One region of the Streptomyces sp. NPDC037126 genome, then DNA from elsewhere that is predicted to be linked to it. Evidence: riboswitches for the same ligand, from Rfam matches in the RefSeq annotation. Region 1 holds a riboswitch; the other holds the start of a gene.

Region 1 (7,381 bases):
TCGGTGCGGGCCAGCAGCTTGATGGCGTCGACGACCTCCGCGTCCGTCACGTCCTCCACGGCGCCGCCGGTGCGGCGGGCGATGTCCAGGACGTAGGGGCCGTCGGCCGGGTTGCCGATGGCCAGCGACTTGGCGATGGTGTTCGGCTTCTGCGGGCGGACCACGTCGTGCCCGGCCTTGAAGGCCGTCGACACCGGCGAGCAGCCCTCGGCCTGCGCACCGAAGATCTTGTACGGCCTGTCCTCGACCAGCCCGAGCTCGATCAGCTCCTTCAGACCCTTGTCGATCTTCGTGAGCTGGGAGCCGGAGGCGATCGGGATCACGATCTGGTCCGGCAGCCGCCAGCCGAGCTGCTCGCAGATCTCGTACGCGAGGGTCTTGGAGCCCTCCGCGTAGTACGGGCGCAGGTTGACGTTGACGAAGCCCCAGCCCTCGCCGGCCGGGTCGCCGATCAGCTCGGAGCAGAAGCGGTTCACGTCGTCGTAGTTGCCCTCGATGCCGACGAGTTGCCCGCCGTAGACCGCGGCCATGACGACCTTGCCCTGCTCCAGGTCGTGCGGAATGAACACGCAGGAGCGGAAGCCGGCGCGGGCGGCGGCGGCGCCGACGGCACCGGCCAGGTTGCCGGTGGAGGAGCAGCTGAGGGTCGTGAAGCCGAAGGCGCGGGCGGCTTCCAGGGCCTGCGCGACGACGCGGTCCTTGAAGGAGTGCGTCGGGTTGCCGGAGTCGTCCTTCACGTACAGACCGCCGGTCACGCCCAGCTCGCGCGCCAGGTTGTCGGCCTTGACGAGCTTGGTCCAGCCGGGGTTCAGGTTCGGCTTCCCGGCCACGTCCGCCGGGACCGGCAGCAGCGGCGCGTAACGCCAGATGTTCGCGGGACCGGCCTCGATGCGCCGGCGCAGTTCTTCGGCGTCGTAGGCGGAGAAGTCGTAGGCGATCTCCAGCGGGCCGAAACACTCCTCGCAGGCGAAAACCGGGCCGAGCGGCACCCGGTGACCGCACTCGCGACAGCTCAGAGCGGCGGCGGGCCCGAGATCGACGGTGGAACTGCTGGTGCTTGCAACTGTCTGCACAGCCATGGAGGCGAGGCCCTTTCTCCTCATCTTCCTCACGACGCATCTCGCCGTGAGACGGATTTGGCACCTTCCCTAGCCGGGAGCCTCGCTGTGGAAAGACGAGTACCGACTGGAGGGTTGCCGGGGCTTCACCGGGCCGTTTCCCTCTGCCCCTCTGGATGAGCTGTATGTGGTTGTCAACGCGGGCGACCCCCGACATGCGATGGTCATCGGCGTTGTTCAAGACTGTAACCGAAGGCCAGGACAGTTGAGATAGTCGTCCGAACCGCGAGACAACCGTGAGGAGCCGGGGACCGTGCTGGAAGAAGTCGAGCGCTGGCTGAGCACCCGCTCCTGGTCCGTGTCCGATCGCCCGCTGCAGCTGCTCCTCGCCGCCAAGCAGCGTACGGGTCAGAAGATCAGCGTCGTGCTGCCCGCGCTCAACGAGGAGGAGACCGTCGGCGACATCGTCGCGGTGATCCGGCGCGACCTCGTGGAGCGGGTCCCGCTGGTCGACGAGATCGTCGTCGTCGACTCCGGTTCGACCGACCGGACCTCCGAGGTCGCCGCCGCCGCGGGCGCGCGGGTCGTCCACCGCGACGACATCCTGCCGCGCATCCCGGCCGTCCCGGGCAAAGGGGAGGTCCTGTGGCGCTCCCTGCTCGTCACCACCGGTGACGTCATCTGCTTCATCGACGCCGACCTGAGGGAGTTCTCCTGCGACTTCGTCTCCGGGATCGTCGGCCCGCTGCTCACCGAGCCCGAGGTGGACCTGGTCAAGGGCATGTACGACCGCCCGCTCGCCGGGGCGTCGGGGCAGGGCGGCCGGGTCACCGAGCTGATGGCCCGCCCGCTGCTGAACATGCACTGGCCGCAGCTGGCCGGGTTCGTGCAGCCGCTGGGCGGCGAGTACGCGGCCCGGCGCTCGCTCCTGGAGCAGCTGCCGTTCCCGGTCGGCTACGGCGTGGAGCTGGGCATGCTGGTCGACGCGCTGCACCTGGTCGGCCTGGACGCGCTGGCCCAGGTCGACGTCGGGGTGCGCAGGCACCGGCACCAGGACGGCCAGGCGCTGGGCCGGATGGCCGCCGCCATCTACCGCACCGCGCAGCTCCGGCTGGCCCGCGGCCATCTGATCCGCCCCTCGCTGACCCAGTTCGAGCGGGGCGAGGACGGCTTCGAACCGCGCACCTACTCGGTGGACACCGAGGAACGGCCGCCGATGACGGAGATCGCGGAGTACGCGCATCGCCGGGTGGCGTGAAAGCGGAGGTACGGCCGTATACAGCCGCCTTCCGGGGTGGTCCGTACGTTTGAGCGTTTCCGGGCCGGGCTAGGTTGAGGACCATGGCTTCCACGCACGGTGCAGAGGTGCTGGTCGCGTCCAATCGCGGCCCGGTTTCGTACGAGGTGCGCCCCGACGGCTCGCTGCACGCCAAGCGGGGTGGCGGCGGGCTGGTCTCGGGGCTGTCGGCCATCGGGCCGGACACCGACGCGGTGTGGGTGTGCGCCGCGCTCGGCGACGGCGACCGGGAGGCCGTGCGGCGGGCGGACGGCGGGCTGCTGCCGGCCGGGGACACCGGCGGACAGCGGGTGCGGATGCTCGACATCGACGCGTCCGTGCACGCCGACGCCTACAACGGCATCGCCAACTCGGTGCTCTGGTTCGTCCACCACATGCTGTACCAGACACCGCTGGAGCCGGTCTTCGACGCGGAGTTCCGCCGGCAGTGGGCGTCGTACGAGGCCTACAACCGGGCGTTCGCCGAGGCGCTGGCCGAGGAGGCCGCCGACGGCGCGGCGGTGCTGATCCAGGACTACCACCTGGCCCTCGCCCCGCGCATGCTCCGGCAGCTCCGTCCCGACCTGCGCATCGGCCACTTCTCGCACACCCCGTGGGCCCCGCCGGACTACTTCCGGCTGCTGCCCGACGACGTCGCGGCCGAGCTGCTGACCGGCATCCTCGGGGCCGACCGGGCCGCGTTCCTCACCCGGCGCTGGGCGGACGCGTTCACGGACTGCTGCCACGCGGTGCTGGGTCCCGGGATCCCCTCGGGCACCCGGATCGGGGTGCACGGGCTGGGCGCGGACGCGGACTTCCTGCGCAAGCGCTCCCACGAACCGGACGTGGACGAGCGGATGGCGGCGCTGCGGAAGGAGATCGGCGAGGGCCGCCGGACCGTCGTGCGCGTCGACCGCACCGAGCTGTCCAAGAACATCGTGCGCGGGCTGCTGGCCTACCGGCAGCTGCTCGACGACCACCCCGAGTGGCGCGAGCGCGTGGTGCACATCGCGTTCGCCTACCCGTCGCGGCAGGACCTGTCCGTCTACCGCGACTACACGGCCGAGGTGCAGCGGGTGGCCGGGGAGATCAACACGCGGTACGGGACGGCCGGCTGGACCCCGGTCGTGCTGCATGTGAAGGACGACTTCGCGCGGTCGCTGGCCGCGTACCGGCTCGCCGACGTGGCACTCGTCAACCCCATCCGGGACGGCATGAACCTGGTCGCCAAGGAGGTCCCGGTCGTCTCCGACGAGGGGTGCGCGCTGGTGCTGTCCCGGGAGGCGGGGGCGTACGAGGAGCTGGGCGAGGACGCGATCGTGGTGAACCCGTACGACATCCGGGGGACGGCCGAGGCCCTGCACACGGCGCTGACCATGCCGGCCGCCGAGCGGGCGGAGCGGTCGAAGCGGCTCGCCGCCGCGGCCACCGCGCTGCCGCCCGCCCAGTGGTTCCTGGACCAGCTGCACGCGCTGGACCCTCAGTCCAGCTGAGCCGCGAGGCCCCTCAGCAGCCGTACGACGCCCTCCGGGCCGTCCACGACCAGGTCGGCCCTTTCGGCCAGTTCGGTGACCTCCGTGCTGCCGCTGCAGACGAGGAGGCCGGGCAGGCCGTCGGAGCGGAGCTTGTCCACGGCGGCGAAGGCGGGCAGGTCGCCGAGGTCGTCGCCCGCGTAGACGACGGACTCGGCGCCGGTCGCGCGGACGTGGTCGAGGAGGGCGACCCCCTTGTCCATGCCCGGCGGGCGGAGTTCCAGGACCATGCGGCCCGGTTCGACGATCAGGCCGTGCCGGGTGGCGAGGTCGGTGAGCGGGGCGCGCAGGGCCTCGAAGGCGGCCCCCGGGTCCTCGGCTCGGCGGGTGTGCACCGCGACCGCCCGGCCCTTCTCCTCGATCCAGGTGCCCTGCCAGGCGCCGACGCGGTCGAGGACGCCGGGAAGCTCGGCGCGGACCGCGGCGACGCCGGGGTGCGGGGCGGGGGCGGTGACCGTGCCGGTGACCGCGTCCCAGCGCTCGGCGCCGTAGTGGCCGAGGACGGTCAGGTGCTCCAGGCCGGCCACGCCGGCGAAGCCGCCGTGCCGGACCGCCACGCCGGCGGGCCGGCCGGTGATCACCGCGACGGAGGCCACCTTGGGGGCGAGCGCGGCGAGCGCGGGGACGGCCTCCGGGTGGGCGCGGGCCTGTTCGGGGTCGGCGACGATCGGGGCGAGGGTGCCGTCGAAGTCGAGACCGACCACTGCGGTGCGGGGCCTCGCCAGCAGCGCCGCGAGGCCGTCGCGGCCGGGCCGGGTGGTGGGGGTCGGCAGGGGGTCCGGCGGGTCGGTGGGATCCGTTGCGTCCGTCGTATGGGTGCCCATACGGCGACACTATCCGCGCGGGGCCGCCCTCACTCCTCAGCGCTCGGAGCGCCGTGCCTCGCGGACCCGGCGCAGGCGGTTCACCGTGACCGGATCGTGCGCCAGCGCGCGCTCGTCGTCCAGCAGGGCGTTGAGGAGCTGGTAGTAGCGGACGGGGGCCAGGCCCAGCTCCTCGCGTATCGCACGCTCCTTGGCGCCGGGGCCGGTGAAGCCCCGGCGCTCCAGCGCGAGGATGCCCTTTTCACGGCTGCCCAGTTCCATGCCCGCCACCGTAACGCCGGGCACCGACAACCGGGTCAGCCGGCGTTGCTGCTGTCGACGGCCGTGGCGTTCGCCTCCAGACGGGTCAGCACGCCGGCCGGGTCGCCGCCGGGGGCGACGGCCTGGCCGATGTCCTTCTTCACGGCCGCGCTGACCGACGCCCAGGAGGTCTTGCCCACCGGGTACAGCTCGGAGGTCGACAGCTGGTCCAGGAAGGGGTGCAGGGCCTTGTCGGGGGCCGCCTCCGAGGCGCTCATGGTGTCGGAGGCGGACCCGGTGACCGGGAGCAGGCCGTACTCGCGGGAGAAGCCGAGGACGTTCTTCTCGCTGTAGACGAAGTTGAGGAAGTCGCCCACCTGGTCGGCGTGGCCGTTCTGCTTGAAGGCCATCATCCAGTCGGCGACACCCATCGAGGCCCTGGCCTTGCCGGTGCGGCCCGGCATCGGCACCATGCCGAACTGCACACCCTTCTTCTCGGCCTGCTGGATCAGCGTGGGGTGCCCGTTGAGCATGCCGACCTGGCCGTCGGCGAAGGCGGCGAAGGCGTCCGCGCGGTTGAGCCTGCCGGGCGCCACGGGACCGGTCAGGCCCTTGCCGACCAGCTCGTCCTTGAGCCAGGTGAGCGTCTGGACGTTCTGCGCGGAGTCGATGGTGTAGGTGCCGACGTCGTCGGTGAAGCCGGTGCCGCCGGTCTCCGTGCTGCCGCCGCTCAGCAGCCACTGCATGGTCTCGGCCTGGGCCTCCTCCGGGCCGAGGGGCAGCGCGTAGGGGTACTTCACCCCCTTGTCCTTGAGCGCCTTGGCGTCGGCGGCCAGCTCGTCCCAGGTGGTGGGCGGGGTGATGCCGGCCTTGGCGAACAGGGTCTTGTTGTAGAAGAGCACGCGCGTGGAGGCGGCGAAGGGGATGCCGTACTGCGTGTGGTTCCACTGGCCGGCGTCGGCCAGCGAGGAGAGCAGGTCGGCCTGGGTGCGGATGGAGATCAGGTCCGAGGCCGGGTAGAGCTTGCCCGCGGCCGCGTAGTCGGCGTAGGCGCCTATCTGGGCCATGTCGGGGGCGTGCCCGGCGTCGACCATCTCCTTGACCTTGCTGTCGACGTCCTTCCAGGAGTAGACGCTGACGTCGACCTTCACCCCGGGGTGCTTCGCCTCGTACTCCTTGACCAGGGAGTCCCAGTACTTCTGGGAGCTGTTGGCGGCCGAGTCGCCGTAGTCGGCCGCGACGAGTCTGAGGGTCACGTCGGAGGAGCCCGTACTCCCGCAGCCGCCCAGTACCGCCGTCATGCCCAGTGCGGACACCACCGCGATCACTCCTGCCGTTCCCCGACGCACCGTCAAAGCCCCAACCCTGCTGTCTGACCGTTCAATATATGGACACATAAGGTCTACACCACGCGAGTGGACTAGACCTCTCCCGGGTGTGCGGGCCACACTGTCCCCCGTGAGACATGTCATCGCCCTGGACGTGGGCGGTACCGGGATGAAGGCCGCCCTCGTCGGCGACGACGGCGCCCTGCTGCACCGCGCCCGCCGGGCCACCGGCCGCGAGCGCGGTCCCGACGCGGTGGTCGCGGGCATCCTCGACTTCGCCGCCGAACTGCGCGACCACGGTGTGGCGCGGTTCGGTGAGCCGGCCGCAGCGGCCGGCATCGCGGTCCCCGGGATCGTCGACGAGCAGCACGGCGTCGCCGTCTACGCCGCCAACCTCGGCTGGAAGGACGTACCCCTGCGCGCCCTGCTCACCGAGCGGCTCGGGGTGCCCGTCGCCCTCGGCCACGACGTGCGCACCGGCGGCCTCGCCGAGGGCCGGATCGGTGCGGGCCGGGGCGCCGACCGGTTCCTGTTCGTGCCGCTCGGCACCGGGATCGCGGGCGCCATCGGCATCGACGGCCGGGTGGAGGCGGGCGCGCACGGCTTCGCGGGCGAGATCGGCCACATCGTCGTACGCCCCGGCGGCACCCCCTGCCCCTGCGGGCAGCGCGGCTGCCTGGAGCGGTACGCGTCCGCCTCCGCCGTCAGCGAGGCGTGGGCGGCGGCCGGCGGGAACCCGGACGCGGACGCGGCGGACTGCGCCGAGGCCGTCGCGTCCGGTGACCCGAACGCCGTCCGGGTCTGGCAGGAGGCGGTGGACGCGCTCGCCGACGGCCTCGTCACCGCGCTCACCCTGCTGGACCCACGCACCCTGATCATCGGTGGCGGCCTGGCCGAGGCGGGGGAAGTGTTGTTCCAGCCCCTGCGGAACGCCGTCGGGCGCCGGGTCACCTTCCAGAAACTGCCGTCCGTCGTCCCCGCCGCCCTCGGTGACACCGCGGGCTGCCTGGGCGCGGGACTGCTCGCGCGCGATCTCCTGACGACCATCCCTACGACTCCGGAGGTAAGCACCTGATGGCAACCGAGCGGGAAACCCCGGCCCCGGACGGCGCCCCCCGAGGGG
Region 2 (7,381 bases), on a different contig from region 1:
CTGCGCCTCGGCGCGCACGGCGTCGGTCTCGCCCTGCGCCTTGCGCAGCGCGGCCTCGCCCCGCTTCACGTCGCTGAGGGCGGCGCGCAGTTTCCGGTGCAGCGATTCGGCGTCCCTCTTCGCCGACTCCAGCTCCGTGCGCAGCCGTTCGGTCTCGGCCCGGGTGTGCTCACGGGCCTGGGCCAGCTCGGCACGCAGCCGGTCCAGTTCGGCCCGGCTCTCCTCGTCCGCCCGCTCGGCGTCGGCGCGCTGGGCCTCCTCGCCCGCCGCGGTGACCAGCTTCACCCAGCCCGCCGGACGCAGTACGTAGGCCGCGGCCGCCACGTCGAGCGGGTCCGCGGCCGGGGGCGGCGAGCCGGAGTCGAGGGCGCCGGCGAGTTCCGGCTGCGCCTCTCTGAACTTCTCCCCGATCCGCTGCCGGAACAGCGCGTCGGTCTCCAGCGCCGCCGCCATCGCGTTCCCGGCGAACTTGGCCCGGCGATTCGGGGTGAACCGGGCGTACTGCCGGAGCTGCGCGGGCAGTTCGCCCATCGTCAGCCCGCCGAAGCCGTCCGAGACGATCTGCACGGCCCTGCGCCGCACTCCGTCGGGCAGCGGACGGTCAAGCACCTCAGCGGTGCCGTCGCCCGGCCCCCCGCCTGCGGTCTCCACCATCCGTCACACCCCAATACCGAAGAAAACCTCTCCGGGCCGCTCCGCTCAGGAGCCGGCGCCCGGCCTGTCCACGAGTTCCACCTGGTCCACCGCGTTGCACCAGCGGCAGCGCACCGACTCGATGGTCTCACTGACCACCTCGCGCTCCTCCACGCTCGGCTCACCGGCGAGATCGAGATGCACGTACTCGACGACCTTGGACGAACGGGTGACGTCGAACCGGGTGAGGTTGCCGCACAGGGTGCAGCGCCACCGGGTCGTGGCGGTCGGCAGGGGAACCGTCATCGTGGCTGTCCGCTTCCTTCGTCTCGTCGTCGGGCCGGGCCGGGGGCCGGCGCGTGTGGCTCGTAACCCTACGGCCTGGCAGGTACTCGCCGCCCGCCCGTCCACGGCGGCGAGGCGGTCTGTCAGCTTGCGTCCCCTTACGTCATGCTCTGTGTTCATGATCAGCGACTGGAGCACGGCGGCCGGCAGGACCCTCAGGGCACTCAGGGGCACCTCGGCGCCGACGACGTACGCCCTCATCGCCCTGTGCTTCCTGATCTTCGTCCTGGGCCCGGCCTCCGGGCTCACCCCCGGGTACGGCTCCGGGGACGCCCTGCTCGCCGCGCAGCGGGCGTACTTCCGCCGCTGGGGCGTGGTCCCGGCCGAGCTGTTCGGCCGCCCCGCGCAGCAGGCACTCACCCCGGTCACGGCCCTGTTCGTGCACGGCAGCTGGGTGCACCTGCTGGGCAACATGCTCTTCCTCCTCGTCTTCGGTGTGATGACCGAGGAGCGGATGGGCCGGGTGGAGTTCACTCTCTTCTACGTCGGCTGCGGTTATCTGGCCCTCCTGGGCTACGCGGTCGCCAACGCCACCTCGGAGCAGTCGCTGGTGGGCGCGTCCGGGGCGATCTCGGCGGTTCTCGGAGCGTTCCTCTACCTGTTCCCCCGCGCCCGCGTCACCAGTCTTCTGCCGTTCCTGTTCTTCCTGCCGCTGCGGTTCCCGGCATGGGTCGTGCTGCCCTTCTGGGCGGCGCTGCAGTGGCTGGCGGCCGGGCGCTCCGCCCAGGGGCCCGGGGTGGCCTACCTCGCGCACCTGGTCGGCTTCGCTCTCGGCTTCGGCTACGCGTGGGCGCGCTACGGGACGAGGAAGGGCCCGAAGGACGGCCCCGGACGAGCGGTGGTGGGGGACGGGCGGGCGACTAGAGTGAAAGCCGCCCCTGCTCAGGCCCCCGAGGGAGAGAACCAGCCGTGATCACCGCGATCGTCCTGATCAAGACCAGCGTGGACCGGATCCCCGAGATCGCGGAGCAGATCGCTTCGCTGGAGTCGGTCACCGAGGTCTTCTCCGTCACCGGTACGTACGACCTGATCGCGATGGTCAGGGTGCGGCAGCACGAGGACCTCGCCGAGGTGATCCCGGGTCGGATCAGCAAGATCCCGGGGGTCGAGGCCACCGACACGCACGTCGCGTTCCGCACCTACTCCCAGCACGACATGGAGGCGGCCTTCGCGATCGGGCTGGACTCCTGACCGCCTGAAGGCCGCCCCACCGGACGCCCCGGCCTCACACCGCGGGCACGCAGCGCCCGTCCTCCGTGCGATACGTCCACTTCGCGCCCTCGGTCACCAGTTCCTTCACGGCGTCCACGAAGCGGCGCACGTGCTCGTCCGGCGTGCCCGCCCCGAAGCTCACGCGGATGGCGTTGAGGGCCTTCTCGCCGGGCGCAGCCTCGGGGGCGCCGCACTCCCCCTGGGTCCTCGGGTCCGTGCCCAGCAGGGTGCGCACGAGGGGGTGGGCGCAGAAGAGGCCGTCGCGCACGCCGATGCCGTACTCGGCGGAGAGGGCGGCGGCGAAGTGGGAGCTGTTCCAGCCCTCGACGACGAAGGAGATGACCCCGACGCGCGGGGCGTCGTCGCCGAAGAGGGAGAGGAACCTGACCTCGGGCACCCCGGCGAGCCCCTCGCGGACGGTGTCGATCAGGTGCCGCTCGCGGGCGACGAGGGTGTCCCAGCCCGCCTCGGTGAGCGCCTTGCAGGCGGAGGCGATGGAGTAGGCGCCGATGACGTTCGGGGAGCCCGCCTCGTGCCGGGCCGCGCCCTCGTGCCACTCCACGTCCACCCCGCCGTCCTCGCGCCGGGTGACCTTGCGGCTGGCGCCGCCGCCCGCGAGGTACGGCTCGGCCACCCGCAGCCAGTCGGCGCGGCCGGCCAGGACACCGGAGCCGAAGGGCGCGTACAGCTTGTGCCCGGAGAAGGCGACCCAGTCCACGTCCAGCTCACGGATGTCCACCGGGTGGTGCGGGGCCAGCTGGGCGGCGTCCAGGACGATCCGGGCGCCGTGGGCGTGCGCGGCGGCGGCCAGCTCGCGGACCGGCCACAGCTCCCCGGTGACGTTCGAGGCACCGGTGACGCAGACCAGGGCCGGTCCGTGCGGGGCGCGGTCGGCGAGGGCCCGTTCCAGCGTCGTCACGGCCTGCTGCGGGGTGCGCGGGGCGTCGAGGTAGGTGACCTCGGCGTCCTGCCAGGGCAGCAGCGAGGCGTGGTGCTCGGTCTCGAAGACGAAGACCTGGCAGCCGGCGGGCAGGGCGCAGGCCAGGAGGTTCAGGGAGTCGGTCGTCGACCGGGTGAAGACCACCTGGTCGCCCTCGCGGCAGCCGAGGAACGCGGCGACCGTCCTGCGGGCGTTCTCGAACAGGTCGGTGGAGAGCTGGGACAGGTAGCCGGCCCCGCGGTGGACGCTGCCGTAGTAGGGGGCGTAGGCCGCCACGTCGTCCCAGACACGCTGGAGGGCGGGGGCGCTGGCGGCGTAGTCGAGGGCCGCGTAGGCGACCTCGCCACCGGTGACGAGTGGGACGGTGACATCTGCGCCCAGAACGGAAAGCGGGGCACAAACGGACTGGTCGGCGGCAGCGGTGAGGACAGACATGGGGAACTCCCGTGAGGACGTACGGCGCAGGGCGTACGGAAGGAAGAGAAGATGGGTGTGCGGAGGCGGGGCTCGGCGGCCCTATCGCATTCGCTTGCTCACGGAAGGCTCCTCGACGACCAGGACCCCTGGTTTCTCGAGGGGTCCGCGCTTGCCGCGGACCTCGTTGCCCACGACCTGGTCCTCACCCGGGGCACCCCGCCACGGACGGAGGGTTGCCGGACAGTCGGCCGGGGCCTCATGACTGTCACTCATGACCTGGTACGGGAACGTACGCGAAGTGATCGGCGTCCCGCAACCCGAGTCCGGATCGCGGGACGCCGACCGGGGACCCTCAGGCGTTGCTGGCGGCCACCCAGCGCTCCAGCGCCCGCTTCGCCTCGCCGGAGTCGATGGACTCCGCGGCCTTCTCCATCCCGGCGCGCAGCTGCTCCGTCAGGGACGCGTCGCCCGGCGCGAGGGCGACCAGAGCCGCCGCCGAGTTCAGCAGCACGGCGTCCCGGACGGGTCCCGGCTCGCCGTCCAGCACGCGCCGGGCGACCTCGGCGTTGAACGCCGGGTCGCCGCCGCGCAGGGCCTCCACGGGGACCAGCTCGATCCCGGCGTCGCGCGGGTCGAAGGACTCCTCGGCCACCTTGCCGTCCCGGACCACCCAGACCCGGGAGGTGGACGTGGTCGTCAGCTCGTCCAGGCCGTCGTCGCCCCGGAAGACCAGCGCGGAGTTGCCGCGCCCGGCGAGGACGCCGGCCACGATGGGCGCCATCCGCGGGTCGGCGACGCCCACCGCCTGGGCGCGCACCCGGGCCGGGTTGGTCAGCGGACCGAGCACGTTGAAGGTCGTCCGGATGCCCAACTGGCCGCGTGCCGCGGCGACATGACGCAGTGACGGGTGGAACTTCACCGCGAAGCAGATGGTGATGCCGGCCTCCTCGGCGACCTCGGCGACCCGCTTCGGCGTCAGGTTCAGGTTGATCCCGAGCTTCTCCAGGACGTCGGAGGACCCGGAGGCGGAGGAGGCGGCCCGGTTGCCGTGCTTGACGACCCTCACGCCCGTGCCCGCGACCACGATCGAGGACATGGTGGAGATGTTCACCGTCTTGGCGCCGTCACCGCCGGTGCCCACGATGTCGACGGCGGGACCCGGCACCTCGATGACGTTCGCGTGCTCGTACATCGTGCGGACGAGGCCGGAGATCTCCTCGACCGTCTCGCCCTTGGCCCGCAGGGCCACCATGAAGCCGGCGATCTGGGCGTCCGTCGCCTCGCCGCGCATGATCAGGTCCATCGCCCAGGCGGTCTCGTCGGCGGACAGGTCCCTGCCGTCCAGCAGACCGTTCAGCAGAGCGGGCCAGGAGCGGCCCGCCGCGGTGTCGCCTCCAGCGGGGGTCACAGCGCTCATAAGCCGCTCCTGGTTCGATGTCCCGCACCACGGGACGCGTGTCTCAACAGGTCCCACCCTATCGACCCCCGGGGACGGCGAAGGGCCCCGTCCGTAACCCGGACGGGGCCCTTCTGCGTGGCGTGACGACGCGGTGGGATCAGTGGTGGCCGTGGCCGCTCGTGATCTCCTTGTACTCCTCGACGGTCGGCTTCGCGATCTGGTTGTCCTCGCCGTGGTAGGCGCTGGACAGCCGGGCCCTCAGCCGGTCGCCGGCCTTCACCTTGCGCTCGACACCGTTCTCGTCGACCGTCGGGCCGATCTCGAGCGGCTTGTACTGCTCGTGCGCGGTGAGCGTGTGCAGCTGCTCCTGGCTGAGCGGCTCGTGCACCTCGATGAACTCACCGTGCGGCAGGCGCTTGATGATGCCGGTCTCGCGGCCGTGCAGCACCTTCTCGCGGTCACGGCGCTGCAGGCCGAGGCAGATCCGCTTGGTGAGCAGGAACATCAGGACCGGTCCGACGAAGACGAAGATCCGGACGAACCAGGTGACCGCGTTGATCGACAGGTTGAGGTGCGTGGCCCACAGGTCGTTGCCGCCACCGATCAGCAGGGTCAGGTACACCGTCATCCAGGCGACACCGAGGCCGGTGCGCGTCGGGGCGTTCCGCGGGCGGTCCAGGATGTGGTGCTCGCGCCTGTCACCGGTGACCCAGGCCTCGATGAACGGGTAGACCGCGATCGCGACCAGGACCAGCGGGAAGATCATCAGCGGGATGAACACGCCCAGGACGAGCGTGTGGCCCCAGAAGTCGATCTCCCAGCCCGGCATGAACCGGATCAGGCCCTCGGAGAAGCCCATGTACCAGTCGGGCTGGGCGCCGGTGGACACCTGGTCCGGACGGTAGGGACCCATGGCCCAGATCGGGTTGATCTGCGCGATGGCGGAGATGACCGCGATGACACCGAAGACCAGGAAGAAGAAGCCTCCGGCCTTGGCCATGTAGACCGGCAGCAGCGGCATGCCGACGACGTTGTTGTTGGACTTGCCCGGACCCGCGAACTGCGTGTGCTTGTGGTAGAAGACCAGGATCAGGTGGCCCACCATCAGGCCGAGCATGATGCCCGGCAGCAGCAGGATGTGGATCGAGTAGAACCGGGCGACGAAGTCGTGACCGGGGAACTGACCGCCGAAGAGGAAGAACGACAGGTACGTGCCGACGATCGGCACGGACAGGATCGCGCCCTCCATGAAGCGCACACCGGTGCCGGAGAGCAGGTCGTCCGGGAGCGAGTAACCGGTGAAGCCGGTGAACATGCCGAGGACGAACAGCAGGAAGCCGAACAGCCAGTTGACCTCACGCGGCTTGCGGAACGCGCCGGTGAAGAACACGCGCATCATGTGCACGAACATGCCGGCGAGGAAGATCAGCGCGGCCCAGTGGTGGATCTGCCGGACGAGCAGACCACCGCGCACGTCGAAGGAGATGTGCAGGGTCGAGTTGAACGCCTCGGACATCAGCTGTCCCTGGAGCGGGACGTAGCTGCCGTGGTACTCCACCTCGTTCATCGACGGGTGGAAGAACAGCGTCAGGTACACACCCGTCAGGATGATGATGATGAAGCTGTACATGCACACTTCGCCCAACATGAACGACCAGTGGTCGGGGAAGATCTTGCGCATGTTGGACTTGGCCAGGGAGTAGATCCCGAGTCGGCCGTCGGCCCAGTCGGCGACACGCTCGCCGGCCGGTGCCTTCCCGCGAGAGCGGGGCGTTTCGTTCGCTGCAGTACTCATCCGCGCTCCCAGAATGCAGGACCGACGGGCTCCTCGAAGTCGCCGAGCGCCTGGAGGTAACCCTCACTGTCCACGCCGATGCGCAGCTGCGGCAGGGCGTGGCCGGCGGGGCCGAAGATCACTCGGGCACCGTCGGAGAGGTCGAAGGTGGACTGGTGGCACGGGCACAGCACGTGGTGCGTCTGCTGCTCGTACAGGGAGATCGGGCAGCCGACGTGGGTGCAGATCTTCGAGAAGGCGACGATGCCCTCGTGCGACCAGTCGAGCTCGCGCTTGTCCTTGATGTTGTCCGGCTGCAGCCGGACGATCATCAGGGCCGCCTTGGCGATCTCCGTCTGGAACTGCTCGTCCGTCTCGTCCAGGCCGTCGGGCTTGGCGAACGTGAGCGAACCGACGCCGACGTCCTCGGGACGCAGCGGCTGGTTGGTGTTCATGTTGACCAGACGCTTGCCCTTGGCCCACAGGGTGTGGCGCAGCGAGGTGCCGGGCAGCGGACCGAGGTCGCGCAGCAGCATGACGCCGGAGAGCGGCACCAGGGCCAGCGCGCCGAACATCGTGTTGCGGATCAGCTTGCGGCGGCCGAGCGCCGACTCCTTGGCGCCCTCGCGGAAGTCCGCGTGCACCTTCGCGCGGACCTCGG

The links. Region 1 has a riboswitch for S-adenosylmethionine ahead of thrC (threonine synthase). Riboswitches for the same ligand answer to the same signal wherever they lie in the genome.
Region 2: it holds a riboswitch for S-adenosylmethionine, as region 1 does, so the genes downstream of both, ACZ7FF_RS02990 (aminotransferase class V-fold PLP-dependent enzyme) here and thrC (threonine synthase) in region 1, are expected to answer to the same signal.

What each region holds. Positions count from the first base shown of each region.
Region 1 is NZ_JBVJTD010000014.1:142,309-149,689, forward strand. Features, by position in the region: gene thrC (threonine synthase) at 1-1,079, opposite strand, end outside; SAM riboswitch class I at 1,097-1,241, opposite strand; gene ACZ7FF_RS27910 (glucosyl-3-phosphoglycerate synthase) at 1,372-2,316, shown strand; gene ACZ7FF_RS27915 (alpha,alpha-trehalose-phosphate synthase (UDP-forming)) at 2,400-3,827, shown strand; gene otsB (trehalose-phosphatase) at 3,815-4,690, opposite strand; gene ACZ7FF_RS27925 (DUF3263 domain-containing protein) at 4,727-4,951, opposite strand; gene ACZ7FF_RS27930 (extracellular solute-binding protein) at 4,987-6,327, opposite strand; gene ACZ7FF_RS27935 (ROK family protein) at 6,389-7,333, shown strand.
Region 2 is NZ_JBVJTD010000001.1:653,247-660,627, reverse strand. Features, by position in the region: gene ACZ7FF_RS03010 (NYN domain-containing protein) at 1-654, opposite strand, end outside; gene ACZ7FF_RS03005 (hypothetical protein) at 700-939, opposite strand; gene ACZ7FF_RS03000 (rhomboid family intramembrane serine protease) at 1,097-1,891, shown strand; gene ACZ7FF_RS02995 (Lrp/AsnC family transcriptional regulator) at 1,888-2,169, shown strand; gene ACZ7FF_RS02990 (aminotransferase class V-fold PLP-dependent enzyme) at 2,204-3,565, opposite strand; SAM riboswitch class IV at 3,708-3,824, opposite strand; gene trpD (anthranilate phosphoribosyltransferase) at 3,900-4,964, opposite strand; gene qcrB (cytochrome bc1 complex cytochrome b subunit) at 5,104-6,741, opposite strand; gene qcrA (cytochrome bc1 complex Rieske iron-sulfur subunit) at 6,738-7,381, opposite strand, start outside.